DNA from 3 places in the Klebsiella sp. NPDC088457 genome. Region 3 is predicted to be linked to each of the others. Evidence: predicted binding sites of a transcription regulator. Region 3 holds the regulator's gene; each other region holds the start of a gene.
What was found. Region 3 encodes PurR, which represses purine synthesis genes. Its sites were predicted from a motif close to CANGCAAACGTTTGCNTG; they were not measured.
Positions count from the first base shown of each region.

Region 1 (5,035 bases), on a different contig from region 3:
GGCGATGGAATTATTTACCCCGGCGCGCGATGCGCTGGCGCAGCGTACCCTCGGTTGGGTTCCCCGTTAAGGAGTTGAACGTGCAAAGTGTTGATGTTGCCATTGTGGGCGGTGGCATGGTGGGCCTGGCGGTCGCCTGCGGTTTGCAGGGGAGCGGGCTGCGGGTTGCGGTGCTGGAACAGGCCGAGCCGCAGCCATTAAATGCCGATGCGCCGCCGGCGCTGCGGGTTTCGGCCATAAACGCCGCCAGCGAAAAACTGCTCACCAGGCTGGACGTCTGGCCGACAATTATCGCCCAGCGCGCCAGCTGCTATCACGGGATGGAGGTGTGGGATAAGGACAGCTTTGGCCACATCAGCTTTGATGACCAGAGTATGGGCTTCAGCCACCTTGGTCATATTATTGAAAATGCGGTCGTTCACCATGCGTTGTGGCAGAAGGCGCAGCGCTGTTCTGACATCACGCTGCTGGCCCCGGCTCAGCTGCAGCAGGTGGCGTGGGGCGAAAACGAGGCTTTTCTGAGCCTGCAGGACGGCACGATGCTGACCGCCCGGCTGGTGGTCGGCGCCGATGGCGCAAACTCCTGGTTGCGTAACAAAGCGGATATCCCGCTGACCTTCTGGGACTATCGCCACCATGCGCTGGTCGCCACCATCCGTACCGCAGAACCGCACCAGGCGGTGGCCCGCCAGGTGTTCCACGGCGACGGTATCCTGGCGTTTCTGCCGCTCAGCGATCCGCACCTGTGTTCTATCGTCTGGTCGCTGTCGCCGCAGGAGGCGGAACGGATGCAGCAGGCGGATGAGGCGGCCTTTAATCAGGCGCTGAATATCGCCTTCGATAATCGTCTTGGTCTGTGCCAGCTTGCAAGCGAGCGTCAGACTTTCCCGTTGACCGGCCGCTACGCGCGTCAGTTCGCCGCGCACCGGCTGGCGCTGGTGGGCGATGCCGCGCACACCATCCACCCGCTGGCCGGGCAGGGGGTGAATCTGGGCTTTATGGATGCGGCGGAACTGATCGATGAACTGCGGCGTCTGCATGGCCAGGGCAAAGATATCGGTCAGTACCTGTATCTGCGGCGTTACGAACGCAGCCGTAAGCACAGCGCCGCATTGATGCTGGCAGGCATGCAGGGCTTTCGCGAAATGTTCTCCGGTAGCCATCCGGCGAAGAGGCTCCTGCGCGATATTGGCCTGAAACTGGCGGATACCTTACCCGGGGTGAAGCCGCAGCTGATTCGTCAGGCGATGGGCTTAAACGATCTTCCCGCCTGGTTACGTTAAGCGCGTCACATTTCTCTCACCCGGCCGGCGCGCCGGGTTTTTCCCACTCATTTGAAATAATCTAATCTCACCCATTTTTTCGCATTAGTTTTATTAATGTTTCTCTTTTTTAGCCAACGAAAATCGGCCCATTTTTTCGCATAAAACACCATCATGCTCGGTATTTTTAGCGACTGGTCTTAATTTTATGTGGCTTAAATCGCTTTTTTCCAGTCAATAACTCTGTAGTCTTTTTGGCGGATTTTGGTCATAAGCTAATGTGATGTCCTGATTTAGCTTATGGTTTAGCGCCGGTTTCGGTGGTAAGTTCAGGCAAAAGAGAACGTTTGCGTCGGCGTCGGATAATGATGTCGGCGGCGGATTTCGTGGTGTGAAATGGCCCAAACGTCATCGCCCAAAACAGTAGCTGGTTCCGTTTTATTCGATGAGGAAAAGATGGCTCAACAGACTCCGTTGTATGAACAACACACGCTGTGCGGCGCTCGCATGGTGGACTTCCATGGCTGGATGATGCCGCTACATTACGGTTCCCAGATTGATGAGCACCACGCGGTGCGAGGCGACGCCGGAATGTTCGATGTCTCGCACATGACCATTGTCGACTTCCACGGCAGCCGGGTTCGTGAGTTCTTGCGCTATTTGCTGGCTAACGATGTCGCCAGGCTCACGGTTCCCGGCAAAGCGCTCTATAGCGGCATGCTCACCGCCTCCGCTGGCGTCATCGATGACCTGATTGTCTATTTCCTTGCCGAAGATTATTTCCGCCTCGTTGTTAACTCCGCCACCCGTGAAAAAGACCTCGCCTGGATTAGCCAGCAGGCCGAACCCTATGGTCTTGAGATCACCGTCCGCGACGATCTTTCGCTGATTGCCGTACAAGGGCCGCAGGCGAAAGAGAAGGCCGCCACCCTGTTTACCGACGAGCAGCGTCAGGCCGTTGCGGGGATGAAACCGTTCTTTGGCGTGCAGGCGGGCGATCTGTTTATTGCCACCACCGGCTATACCGGCGAAACCGGGTATGAAATCGCGCTGCCGAATGAGCAAGCCGCGGATTTCTGGCGCGGTCTGCTGGACGCTGGCGTGAAGCCATGCGGCCTGGGCGCTCGCGATACCCTGCGCCTCGAAGCGGGGATGAACCTGTATGGTCAGGAGATGGATGAGAGCATCTCTCCGCTGGCGGCCAATATGGGCTGGACCATTGCCTGGGAACCCGCCGATCGTCAGTTCATCGGCCGCGAAGCCCTGGAGCTGCAGCGTGAAAAGGGCACTGAACAGCTGGTAGGCCTGGCGATGACCGAAAAAGGCGTTCTGCGCGGCGGCCTGCCGGTGCACTTTACCGATGCTGACGGCAATCAGAAAGAAGGCATTATCACCAGCGGCACCTTCTCCCCGACGCTGGGCTACAGTATTGCCCTGGCACGGGTACCGGCCGGGATCGGCGAAACGGCCATTGTGCAGATTCGCAACCGCGAAATGCCGGTAAAAGTGACTAAACCTGTTTTTGTACGCAACGGCAAAGCCGTGGTGTGATTCCCCCTTTTTGGAGATGAATTGATGAGCAACGTACCAGCAGAACTGAAATACAGCAAAGAACACGAATGGCTGCGTAAAGAAGCCGACGGTACCTATACCGTCGGCATCACCGAACATGCGCAGGAGCTGCTTGGCGATATGGTTTTTGTCGACCTGCCGGACGTCGGTACCACCGTTGATGCGGGCGACGACTGCGCGGTTGCCGAGTCGGTCAAAGCGGCTTCTGATATCTATGCCCCGGTTAGCGGCGAGATTGTCGCGATTAATGAAGCCCTGAACGACTCGCCGGAGCTGGTGAACAGCGATCCGTATGCTGACGGCTGGATTTTCAAAATCAAAGCCAGCGATGAATCCCAGGTTGCGACCCTGCTGGATGCGGCCGCCTACGCGGCGCTGCTGGAAAACGAGTAAATAGCCGCACCCGCCGGACTGCCGCTGCGTCTGTAGCGGCAGTCCGGATGATTTTGCCTGTTCAGGTAAGTAAAGACATCTACGATTCACTGCACGTTTCAGGAACCATCGCTCATGACTCAGACTTTAGGTCAGCTTGAAAACCGCGGCGCCTTTATTGAACGTCACATCGGCCCGGATGCTCAGCAACAGCAGGAGATGCTGAATACCGTCGGCGCCGATTCGCTTAACGCCCTGATTGGCCAGATTGTGCCGCAGGATATTCAGCTGGCGACCCCACCGCAGGTGGGTGACGCGACCACCGAATTCGCCGCGCTGGCGGAACTGAAGGCGATCGCCGGTCGTAACAAGCGCTTTAAGTCTTACATCGGCATGGGTTATACCGCCGTGCAGCTACCGCCGGTTATCCAGCGCAATATGCTGGAAAATCCGGGCTGGTACACCGCCTACACGCCGTATCAGCCGGAAGTGTCCCAGGGCCGTCTGGAAGCGCTGTTGAACTTCCAGCAGGTTACGCTCGATTTAACCGGTCTGGACATCGCCTCCGCCTCGCTGCTGGATGAAGCGACCGCCGGGGCAGAAGCGATGGCGATGGCCAAACGCGTCAGCAAACTGAAGAACGCTAACCGCTTCTTCGTCGCCGCTGACGTTCATCCGCAGACGCTGGATGTGGTGCGCACCCGTGCTGAAACTTTCGGCTTTGATGTCATCGTTGACGATGCCGACAAAGCGCTCGACCATCAGGACGTCTTCGGCGTGCTGTTACAGCAGGTGGGTACCACCGGCGAAGTTCATGACTACAGCAACCTGATCGCCGAACTGAAAGCGCGCAAAGTGGTGGTCAGCGTCGCCGCTGACTTTATGGCGCTGGTGCTGCTGACCGCGCCGGGCAAGCAGGGGGCCGATATCGTTTTCGGTTCCGCCCAGCGTTTCGGCGTACCGATGGGCTACGGCGGCCCACACGCGGCTTTCTTTGCCGCGAAAGATGAATTCAAACGTTCCATGCCGGGCCGTATTATCGGCGTATCGAAAGATGCCGCAGGCAATACCGCGCTGCGCATGGCGATGCAGACGCGCGAGCAGCATATCCGCCGCGAGAAAGCGAACTCGAATATTTGTACCTCCCAGGTGCTGCTGGCGAACATCGCCAGCCTGTACGCGGTGTTCCACGGGCCAGAAGGTCTGAAGCGTATCGCCAGCCGTATCCACCGTCTGACCGACATTCTGGCCGACGGCCTGCAGAAAAAAGGGCTCAGGCTGCGCCACGCGCACTACTTCGACACCCTGTGCGTCGAAGTGGCTGACAAAGCGGCGGTGCTGGCGCGCGCTGAAGCGCTGGAAATGAACCTGCGCAGCGATATTCATCACGCGGTCGGCATCACCCTCGATGAAGCGACAACCCGTGAAGATGTGCTGAATCTGTTCCGCGCCGTGATTGGCGACGACCATGGTCTGGATATCGATACCCTGGATAAGGACGTGGCGCTTGACAGCCGTTCGATCCCGCAAAGCATGCTGCGTAACGATGCGATTCTGACGCACCCGGTGTTCAATCGCTATCACAGCGAAACCGAGATGATGCGCTATATGCACTCGCTCGAGCGTAAAGATCTGGCCCTCAATCAGGCGATGATCCCGCTGGGATCCTGCACCATGAAGCTGAACGCGGCGGCGGAAATGATCCCGATCACCTGGCCGGAGTTTGCCGAACTGCACCCGTTCTGTCCGGCAGAGCAGGCCGAAGGCTACCATCAGATGATTGCCCAGCTCTCCGACTGGCTGGTAAAACTGACCGGCTATGATGCCGT
Region 1 is NZ_JBJDNH010000041.1:14,847-19,881, forward strand. Features, by position in the region: gene ubiH (2-octaprenyl-6-methoxyphenyl hydroxylase) at 1-70, shown strand, start outside; gene ubiI (FAD-dependent 2-octaprenylphenol hydroxylase) at 81-1,283, shown strand; gene gcvT (glycine cleavage system aminomethyltransferase GcvT) at 1,719-2,813, shown strand; gene gcvH (glycine cleavage system protein GcvH) at 2,838-3,227, shown strand; gene gcvP (aminomethyl-transferring glycine dehydrogenase) at 3,342-5,035, shown strand, end outside.
Region 1: a site for PurR is predicted at 1,599-1,616, ahead of gcvT (glycine cleavage system aminomethyltransferase GcvT). Genes of this name have one in related genera too.

Region 2 (5,035 bases), on a different contig from region 3:
CGCAGCGCTTTCTGCAGAGATTCCTGCTGAGTGCGGCCAATCGCCATCACTTCGCCAACGGATTTCATCTGGGTGGTCAGACGGTCGTTGCTGCCGACGAATTTTTCAAAGTTAAAGCGCGGAATCTTGGTCACGACGTAGTCGATGGACGGTTCGAACGAAGCCGGGGTACGACCGCCGGTGATGTCGTTCATCAGCTCATCCAGGGTGTAACCCACCGCCAGTTTCGCCGCCACTTTGGCAATCGGGAAGCCGGTGGCTTTCGATGCCAGCGCCGAGGAGCGTGATACGCGCGGGTTCATTTCGATAACAATCAGGCGACCGTCTTTCGGGTTTACCGAGAACTGAACGTTAGACCCCCCGGTTTCCACGCCAATTTCGCGCAGCACCGCCATCGAAGCGTTACGCATCACCTGGTATTCTTTATCGGTCAGGGTTTGCGCCGGCGCCACGGTAATCGAGTCACCGGTGTGGATGCCCATGGCATCGAAGTTTTCGATGGAGCAGACAATGATGCAGTTGTCCTTCTTATCGCGCACCACTTCCATTTCATACTCTTTCCAGCCGATCAGCGATTCATCAATCAGCAGCTCGTTGGTCGGAGAGAGATCCAGGCCGCGGGTACAAATTTCTTCGAACTCTTCGCGGTTATAAGCGATACCGCCGCCGGTGCCGCCCATGGTGAACGACGGACGGATGATGCACGGGTAGCCCACGTCAGCGGCAACCGCCAGCGCTTCTTCCATGGTGTGCGCTATCCCGGAACGCGCGGTGTCGAGACCGATTTTCTTCATCGCCACGTCGAAGCGACGGCGGTCTTCCGCTTTATCAATCGCATCGGCGGTGGCGCCGATCATGGTGACGCCGAATTCAGCCAGCACCCCCTGACGCTCCAGCTCCAGCGCGCAGTTCAGCGCGGTCTGGCCGCCCATGGTCGGCAGAACGGCATCCGGGCGCTCTTTTTCGATGATTTTACGCACCACTTCCCAGTGGATAGGCTCAATATAGGTTGCATCGGCCATCTCCGGGTCGGTCATGATGGTGGCCGGGTTCGAGTTCACCAGAATGACGCGGTAACCTTCTTCACGCAGGGCCTTACAGGCCTGTGCGCCAGAGTAGTCAAATTCACAAGCCTGGCCGATAACGATCGGGCCAGCGCCAAGAATCAGGATGCTTTTTATATCTGTACGTTTTGGCATGGCTTTTTTCTCCTGATTATTTCGCGGACTGGCGGTACTGCTCAATTAACTCAATGAAATGGTCGAACAACGGCGCGGCATCGTGCGGACCAGGGCTCGCTTCCGGGTGCCCCTGGAAGCTGAACGCCGGTTTGTCGGTACGGTGGATCCCCTGCAGCGTACCGTCGAACAGCGACTTGTGGGTCACCCGCAGGTTAGCCGGCATCGACGCTTCGTCGACGGCAAAACCGTGGTTCTGCGCGGTAATCATGACCACATTATTATCGATGTCTTTAACCGGGTGGTTACCGCCGTGGTGGCCGAACTTCATCTTAACGGTCTTCGCTCCGCTCGCCAGCGCCAGCAGCTGATGGCCGAGGCAGATGCCAAACACCGGAATATCGGTGGCGAGGAATTTCTCAATTGCCGCAATCGCGTAGTCGCATGGTGCCGGGTCGCCAGGTCCGTTGGACAGGAAGATCCCGTCTGGGTTCATCTTCAGCACCTCTTCGGCGGAGGTTTGCGCCGGTACGACCGTCAGGCGACAGCCGCGGTCCACCAGCATACGCAGAATGTTGCGCTTGGCGCCGAAATCGTAGGCCACGACGTGGAACGGCAGCTCGCTTTCCGCTTTCGCTTCCGGCAGGTCGCCCGCCAGCGTCCAGCTGCCTTGCGTCCAGCTGTAGGTCTCTGAAGTGGTGACTTCTTTCGCCAGGTCCATGCCATTCAGGCCCGGGAACGCTTTGGCTTTTTCCAGCGCCAGCTGCGCATCCAGGTTGTCACCCACGATGATGCAGCCGTTCTGGGCGCCTTTTTCGCGCAGCAAACGGGTCAGCTTACGGGTATCGATATCGGCAATCGCCACGATGTTATGGCGCTTCAGGTAGGAAGAGAGGTCTTCGGTATTGCGGAAGTTGCTGGCAATCAGCGGCAGATCGCGAATAACCAGACCCTGAGCATGTACCTGAGAAGATTCTTCATCGGCGGCGTTGGTGCCGACATTACCGATATGAGGATAAGTAAGAGTGACGATTTGGCGGGAATAGGAAGGATCAGTGAGGATTTCTTGATAACCGGTCATTGAAGTATTGAAAACGACTTCCCCAACCGCCGTGCCCGTTGCCCCGATGGCCCGACCGTGAAACTGGGTTCCGTCTTCCAGAACCAATAGCGCTGACTTAATCAAAACACCCTCCAGAGAATATTCACTCACTTTATTTGCATATTAATGCATACGTGTAGCATGAATCAATGCAAATTTGCTTACCTATGGATTTCTGGCAAACGGCGGCATTCTGGAGAGATGTCGGCTAAAAGTCAACTTAAAGCCGATATTTTTTATCTTCTTTTGCGTCACTGGCCCTTTCACACTGCTTTAGCAGGTAAAAAGATCAACAAACTAGCCTGAGAAAACGCTTGCGGACCAGGAAGATTGCAAAATGAAGGGCATGGAAGTAAAAAAGTAGACCAGATGGTCAAAATTTACAATAACACCACAAAAAAAGAAGAGATAAGGCAAACTTATAGAGAACTAAGATAAAAACAGGAGTTAAATGGCAAAAAATAAAAAGGGCAATAAGACATTGCCCTTTGCAATCAATTACATATTGAATGCAATAACCACATCACGATGGGTAATAAAACTTATAAACTGTTGAGTTCAAGGACATCACGCATATCAAAGAGCCCCGATTTCTTGTTCTTTAACCATAATGCAGAACGAACCGCACCATTGGCAAAAGTCATCCGGCTGGAGGCTTTGTGGCTGATCTCAATACGCTCGCCGATATCAGCAAACATCGCCGTATGTTCGCCGACGATATCTCCGGCGCGCACGGTAGCAAAACCAATGGTCCCCGGTACGCGTTCGCCGGTATGCCCTTCCCGGCTATATACCGCGCAATCCTTCAGATCTTTGTTCAGTGCGCCGGCAATCGCTTCACCCATCGCCAGCGCAGTGCCCGACGGGGCGTCGACTTTATGACGATGGTGCGCTTCGATAATTTCAATATCAGTGTAGTCGCCCATCACCTTCGCCGCTTTTTCCAGCAGCTTTAACAGGACGTTGACGCCGACGCTGAAATTGGCGGCAAAAACGATGGCAATATCCTGCGCTGCATCGCGAATGGCCTGTTTTCCCGCCTCATCAAAGCCGGTAGTGCCAATCACCATGCCTTTACCGTGTTCGCGACAGAACGCAAGGTGGTTCAGCGTGCCTTCCGGACGGGTAAAATCGATCAGCACGTCAAAATCATCTTTCACTGCTGTCAGGCTGCTTTGCACCGCCACGCCGACATTACCGGCGCCGGCCAGTTCCCCGGCGTCGCTGCCGAGCAGGGAGGAACCTTCGCGCTCCAGCGCGGCGCCCAGCGCCACGCCTTCCATCTGCTGTACCGCCTGAATTAACTGGCGTCCCATCCGGCCGCCCGCGCCCGCGATGGCCACGCGGATTTGTGCATCATGCATAGCTATTCTCTTTTGTTAACTTCACGTGAATTGTTTTCAGAGTAACCAGCCCATCGATGAGCCGCTACTCAAAAACGCCGATAATTAGAAATTTATGACAAACGGCGCTCGATATCAGTAAAAACTATAAGCTGGCATCAAAGTCAGGTCTTTCTCGCGGGTACCGGGCCGGGCTTATCCCCGGCGAAAGCCGCAGGATCGCCGGTGCCGGTCACAGTTGTCTCTCTTTACCTTACGCAGCCCCCTCAAATGAGAGATGTCGCGCAGATCTTGCGCCTGCCAGCCGGACTGCTCGCCCGCCAGAATGCGGGCCATGAGCGATTACCTGAGCGAGAAAATTTATCACCGCCGATCGCGGTTATGGCGCCAGGGCCAGCACTTCCGCCACCCAGCGCTGAAAACCGGCGACGTCCAGATCCAGCGCCACCCGGGCATTCGCCGGTTGCACCAGCCGCCCTTCGATATCGACGACGGTGGTGCCGGACGTCCAGCGGCCTTGCGTTTCCACCGCCACAAAGCACGGCTTGAGGGTAAATAGCTCAGGGCGCACCAGCCACGCAATGGCGCACAGATCGTGCATCCGCAGCCCGCTGCTCATGCTGCCGCTACGATAGTGGCTGAACAGGGCGTGCAGCATTTTCCCGGTGTTGTTCAACGTCGGAAGCGTGGCCAGATACTCTGGTGCCAGCACCGCCTGATGAGTGACGTCGAGGCCGCACATCACAATCTCCAGGCCGCTCCGGAAGACCTTCGCCGCCGCTTCCGGATCGATGGCAATATTAAACTCCGCATTTGGCGTAAAGTTACCGCGGCCGGCAGAACCGCCCATGATCACCAGCCGGCGTATGTTAAAGCGGCACTCCGGGTACTGCGTCAGCAGCAGCGCGATGTTGGTCAACGGACCAATCGCCACCAGGGTGATCGGCTCCGGCGCATGCATCAGCGTATCGCGAATAGCCTGAAAGGCCGGTTTCTGCAGCGGCTGGCCGTCGTGTTCGACGAAATCATACCCCGCCATCCCGGATTCGCCGTGGACGGAGGCCGCATCGCGCAGCGGGCGCAGCAGAGGCATTGAAGCCCCCTGAGCCAGCGGCACCTTAGCCTGCCAGAAGTGCAGCAGTTGCAGCGCGTTGCGGGTGGTTTTTTCCACCGACACGTTGCCCGCCACCGTGGTCATCAATTGCAGATCCAGCTCAGGGGCGAACAGCGCCGCGGCGATCGCCGCCGCATCGTCAATGCCGGGATCGGTATCAAGAATGATCGGTAAGCGCATAGTTTCTCCAAAAAAAATGCCAGACGTTAAGTCTGGCATCTTCGCACATCAGGGCAGGAAAGAACTTACTCTACTTCACGGACATCAACCCGCAGCTCTTTCGGTACCTCGAAAACGA
Region 2 is NZ_JBJDNH010000013.1:121,334-126,368, reverse strand. Features, by position in the region: partial or broken gene carB (carbamoyl-phosphate synthase large subunit) at 1-1,199, opposite strand, end outside; gene carA (glutamine-hydrolyzing carbamoyl-phosphate synthase small subunit) at 1,216-2,364, opposite strand; gene dapB (4-hydroxy-tetrahydrodipicolinate reductase) at 2,823-3,644, opposite strand; gene rihC (ribonucleoside hydrolase RihC) at 4,003-4,917, opposite strand; gene ispH (4-hydroxy-3-methylbut-2-enyl diphosphate reductase) at 4,983-5,035, opposite strand, start outside.
Region 2: a site for PurR is predicted at 2,456-2,473, ahead of carA (glutamine-hydrolyzing carbamoyl-phosphate synthase small subunit). Genes of this name have one in related genera too.

Region 3 (5,035 bases):
GTGGGGCCATAGCCCATCTCGTGCAGAATAAACGGTGAGCCGGTCAGCCAGGCGAAAAAGCTGGCGGAGCAGGCGGCGTAAATCAGTACATTACCGCTGTACTCGCGGGAGCGCAGCAGGGCAAGGAAGGGCAGCTTTTGCGCAGTGGCGCCGGGCTGCCTGTTCGCCGGTTTAAGCCGCAGGGCCGGCAGCATCAGCAGCACCGCGATAGCGAACAGGGTGGCGAAAATCGCCTGCCATTCGAGGTGCGTGAGTAACCAGCTGCCGAGCAGCGGCGCCAGCGCCGGAGATAAGCCCACCAGCGGCATAATGGTGGCAAAAATGCGGTTAGTGCGCTGGGCAGGGTAATAGTCGGTCACCATCGCCTGCCAGGTCACCGCCGCCGCGCAGACGCCGATGGCCTGAATAAAGCGCAGGACCAGCATCAGCGTGGCGTCACGCACCCACAGCATCCCGAGGCAGCTGATAGCGAAAATCGCCAGCCCGGACAGCAGAACCGGTTTGCGGCCGTAGCGGTCGGAAACCGGCCCCCAGAACAGCTGGCCGTGGGCGAAGCCGGCGAGGAATAAGCTCAAGCTGGCGCTCACCGATGCCGCTGAGGTATTCAGATCTTGTTGAATAGCTGAAAAAGCCGGCAGGTACATATCGGTGGCGAGGAAACCCAGCACGCTGAGTCCCGCCAGCCACACTAAAAATCCTTTCCCAGGTTGTTGCATAACATTCTCTTATAGATGCGGTCTGATGCCGCAGAGTGTAGGGAGTGCATAATGGCTTGTGAAACGCTAATATTTGCTACATGCATTCAAAAATTTTGCAGGCAGAATATGTGGTCCGAATACTCACTCGAAGTCGTTGATGCTGTTGCCCGCAACGGTAGCTTTAGCGCAGCGGCGCAGGAGCTGCATCGCGTACCTTCAGCAGTCAGCTACACCGTACGCCAGCTCGAAGAGTGGCTGAAGGTTCCCCTTTTCGAACGTCGCCATCGCGATGTTGAACTCACCCCGGCCGGGATCTGGTTTTTACAGGAAGGGCGTTCTGTTATCAAAAAAATGCAGATCACCCGCCAGCAGTGTCAGCAGATTGCCAACGGCTGGCGCGGGCAGCTGTCGATCGCCGTCGATGACATTGTTAAACCGGCGCGTATGCGGCAGATGATCGTCGATTTTTATCGCCACTTTCCCGATGTCGAACTGATTGTTTTTCAGGAGGTGTTTAACGGCGTCTGGGACGCGCTGGCCGACGGACGCGTGGAACTGGCGATTGGTGCGACCCGCTCGATTCCGGTGGGCGGGCGCTACGCCTTTCGCGATATGGGGATGCTAAGCTGGCACTGCGTGGTGGCGAGCCATCATCCGCTGGCGCAGATGACGGGCCCGTTGAGCGATGATATGTTGCGCAACTGGCCGTCGCTGGTGAGGGAAGATACCTCCCGCTCGTTGCCGAAACGCACAACCTGGCTACTGGACAATCAGAAAAGGGTGGTGGTACCCGACTGGGAATCGTCGGCGACCTGCCTGTCGGCGGGACTCTGCGTCGGGATGGTGCCGACGCACTTTGCCCGTCCGTGGATCGACCGCGGCGAATGGACCGCGCTGGCGCTGGAAAATCCGTTCCCGGACGCGGCGTGCTGCCTGACCTGGCAGCAAAGCGATACTTCGCCGGCGCTCGCGTGGCTGCTGGATTATCTGGGCGACAGTGAAACGTTGAACCGCGAGTGGCTGCGGGCGCCGGAGTAACCGGCGCCGTGGGGAAGGTTAGCGGCGGTAGTCGACGAACGGGCCGTCAACGACCGAGCGGCGTTCCACCAGACGCGGGTGAACCTCGATCGACTGCGACTCTTCGCGCTTGTTGACGATACGATCCATCAGCATGTTGAAGGCGGCTTCGCCGAGAGAATCTTTCGGCTGATGAATGGTGGTCAATGCCGGGCTGAAATAGCGGGCGTTGCGCACGTTATCATACCCGATCAGCGAAATATCCTGCGGCACGCGCAGGCCCATTTCGTCCGCCGCGCAGATGGCGCCCATCGCCATGATGTCGCCGCCGCAGAATACCGCCGTCGGACGGTGCTGCTGGCTGAGGATCTGCTGCATCGCCCGGTAGCCGGATTCCGGTTCGAAATCTCCCTGAACAATCCAGCTTTCCGGAACGGAAATCTGCGCTTCTTTCATGGCTTGCATAAAGCCGGCCAGCCGTCCGGCACCGGTATTACGCTCCAGCGGGCCGGGGATCACGCCAATTTCACGGTGGCCGCGTTCGACCAGGTAGCGGCCAGCCATATAGCCGCCCTCGAAGGCGTTATCGATGACCGAATCGGTAAAGTCGGCCTTCGCTTCACCCCAGTCCATCACCACCATCGGAATGTGGCGGTACTCTTCCAGCATGCTCAATACCGATTCCGGGTATTCCGAGCACATCACCAGCAGGCCGTCGACGCGCTTTTGCGCCATCATCGACAGGTAGGCCTGCTGCTTTTCAAGATCGTTCCACGCATTGCCCAGAATCAGGGTATAGCCTTTCTGGAAGCAGCTTTTCTCTACGGCTTCGATAATCTCAGCGAAATAGGCCGCTTCGCTGCTGGTGGCCAGCAGGCCGATAGATTTGGTGTGATTAACCTTCAGACTGCGCGCAACCGCACTGGGGGAGTAGTGCAGCTCTTTGATCGCCGCCCAGACCGCGTTGCGGGTTTCTTCAGCAACGAAGCGGGTTTTGTTAATCACATGTGAAACTGTTGTAGTGGAAACGTTTGCGCGCTTCGCTACATCTTTAATTGTTGCCATTACTTCTCACTCCAGACCTTGACCTGATCGTCTGATTATCGGTACGTAAACGTTTGCCTATACACACCCTGAGTACAATGTTCAACATTGCATCACGTCGGGAAAACGACACAGAACGACAGGAAGGGGTCAATGGCCGATACGCTTTCAAATTAGCGTGGGATTTTGTCCGATCTTGCGGCAAAGGGGAAGAGCAAAAATGTGCATCACCCTAAATCTCAGAAGATTTTTACGCTATATTGTGCAAAAATGAGCAAGCTCACTTTTCATGTGGGGATAACAGGGGGAAAAATTGATGGATACAGATTTGAAGTTTTCGCTGACCACAACGATTATTGTTCTGGGTCTCATTGTTGCCGCCGGGCTGACGGCGGTACTGCACTGATTTTGCCGGGGGAGAGCGCTCTTTCCCCCAACGTCCCGCCATTATTATCAATTTTGCAAAAATCTTTTGCCATTCCGTTTACTTTTGTTTTTCTGTGATTGATGTCATGCTTTTGACTTCTGATGAGATGCCGTCGCTGAGGACGGTCTGCTGGAGTCATTGAATGAAAATCAACTTTCCCCTGTTAGCGCTGGCGATCGGCGCGTTTGGTATTGGTACGACGGAGTTTTCCCCGATGGGGCTGCTGCCGGTCATTGCCAAAGGTGTCGACGTCTCTATTCCGGCTGCGGGAATGCTGATCAGCGCGTATGCGATTGGCGTGATGGTCGGCGCGCCGCTGATGACCTTACTGCTCTCCCATCGCGCGCGCAGAAATGCGCTGATTTTCCTGATGGCGATCTTTACTCTCGGCAACGTCCTCTCCTCAATGGCGCCGGATTACACGACCTTGCTGATCTCGCGCATTATCACCAGCCTTAATCACGGCGCTTTCTTTGGCCTGGGGTCGGTGGTTGCGGCGAGCGTAGTGCCAAAACACAAGCAGGCCAGCGCGGTGGCGACGATGTTTATGGGGTTGACCATCGCCAATATTGGCGGCGTTCCGGCGGCAACCTGGCTGGGTGAAACCATCGGCTGGCGGATGTCGTTTCTCGCTACCGCGGGCCTCGGTCTGGTGGCGATGGCCAGCCTGTGGTTCTCTCTGCCAAAAGGCAGCGCCGGCGAGCGGCCGAATGTTAAACAGGAGCTCACCGTGCTGATGCGTCCGCAGGTGCTTTCCGCGCTGCTGACCACGGTGCTGGGGGCCGGGGCCATGTTTACCCTCTATACCTATATTTCGCCGGTGCTGCATACCATTACGCATGCGTCGCCGCTGTTCGTCACCGCGATGCTGGTGCTGATTGGCGTCGGCTTCTCGCTGGGCAACTACCTGGGCGGTAAGTTTGCCGACCGTTCCGTTTCCGGCACGCTGAAAGGCTTTCTGCTGCTGCTGATGGTTATCATGCTGGCGATTCCGCTGCTGGCGCAAACCCAGGTGGGGGCGGCGATTAGCATGGTGGTGTGGGGAGCGGCGACCTTTGCCGTGGTACCGCCGCTGCAAATGCGCGTGATGCGCGTCGCTCATGAAGCGCCGGGGCTCTCTTCTTCGGTGAATATCGGGGCGTTTAACCTCGGCAATGCGCTGGGCGCGGCTGCCGGTGGGGCGGTGATTTCCGGTGGGCTGGGCTATGCCTTTGTCCCGGTGATGGGGGCGATTATTGCCGGCGTGGCGCTGCTGCTGGTGCTGTTCGGCGGCCGCTCGCAGCCTGAAGAGGCGTTTGCCGGGCAGTAACCGGGGATACGCAGAAGGGGCAACCCTTCTGCGTAGGCGATTTATGCCGCCAGATTGGCCGCCACAAACGTCCAGTTTACCAGCGCCCAGAAGTGCGCCAGATACTCTGGGCGGGCGTTACGGTAGTCGATGTAATAAGCGTGTTCCCAGACATCCACGGTCAGCAGCGGCGTAGCCTCGCCAGTCAGCGGCGTGCCCGCATTGCTGGTGGAGACAATACTCAGGCTGCCATCGGCATTTTTTACCAGCCATGTCCAGCCGGCGCCAAAGTTCTTCGCTGCCGCATCGCTAAATTGCGCTTTGAAATCGGCAAAGCTGCCGAAAGATTTGGCAATGGCTGCCGCCAGTTCACCTTCCGGCTCACCGCCGGCATTCGGCGCTAGGCAGTTCCAGTAAAACGTGTGGTTCCAGACCTGAGCGGCGTTGTTAAAGACGCCACCTTCTGAAGTACGCACGATCTGTTCTAAAGATTGGCCTTCAAACGCGGTGCCTTTGATCAGGTTATTGAGGTTAGTGACATAGGCCTGGTGATGTTTACCA
Region 3 is NZ_JBJDNH010000003.1:5,995-11,029, reverse strand. Features, by position in the region: gene punC (purine nucleoside transporter PunC) at 1-716, opposite strand, end outside; gene punR (DNA-binding transcriptional activator PunR) at 825-1,736, shown strand; gene purR (HTH-type transcriptional repressor PurR) at 1,755-2,780, opposite strand; gene ACI2JR_RS03130 (cytochrome bd-I oxidase subunit CydH) at 3,076-3,165, shown strand; gene ACI2JR_RS03125 (MFS transporter) at 3,329-4,495, shown strand; gene sodB (superoxide dismutase [Fe]) at 4,537-5,035, opposite strand, start outside.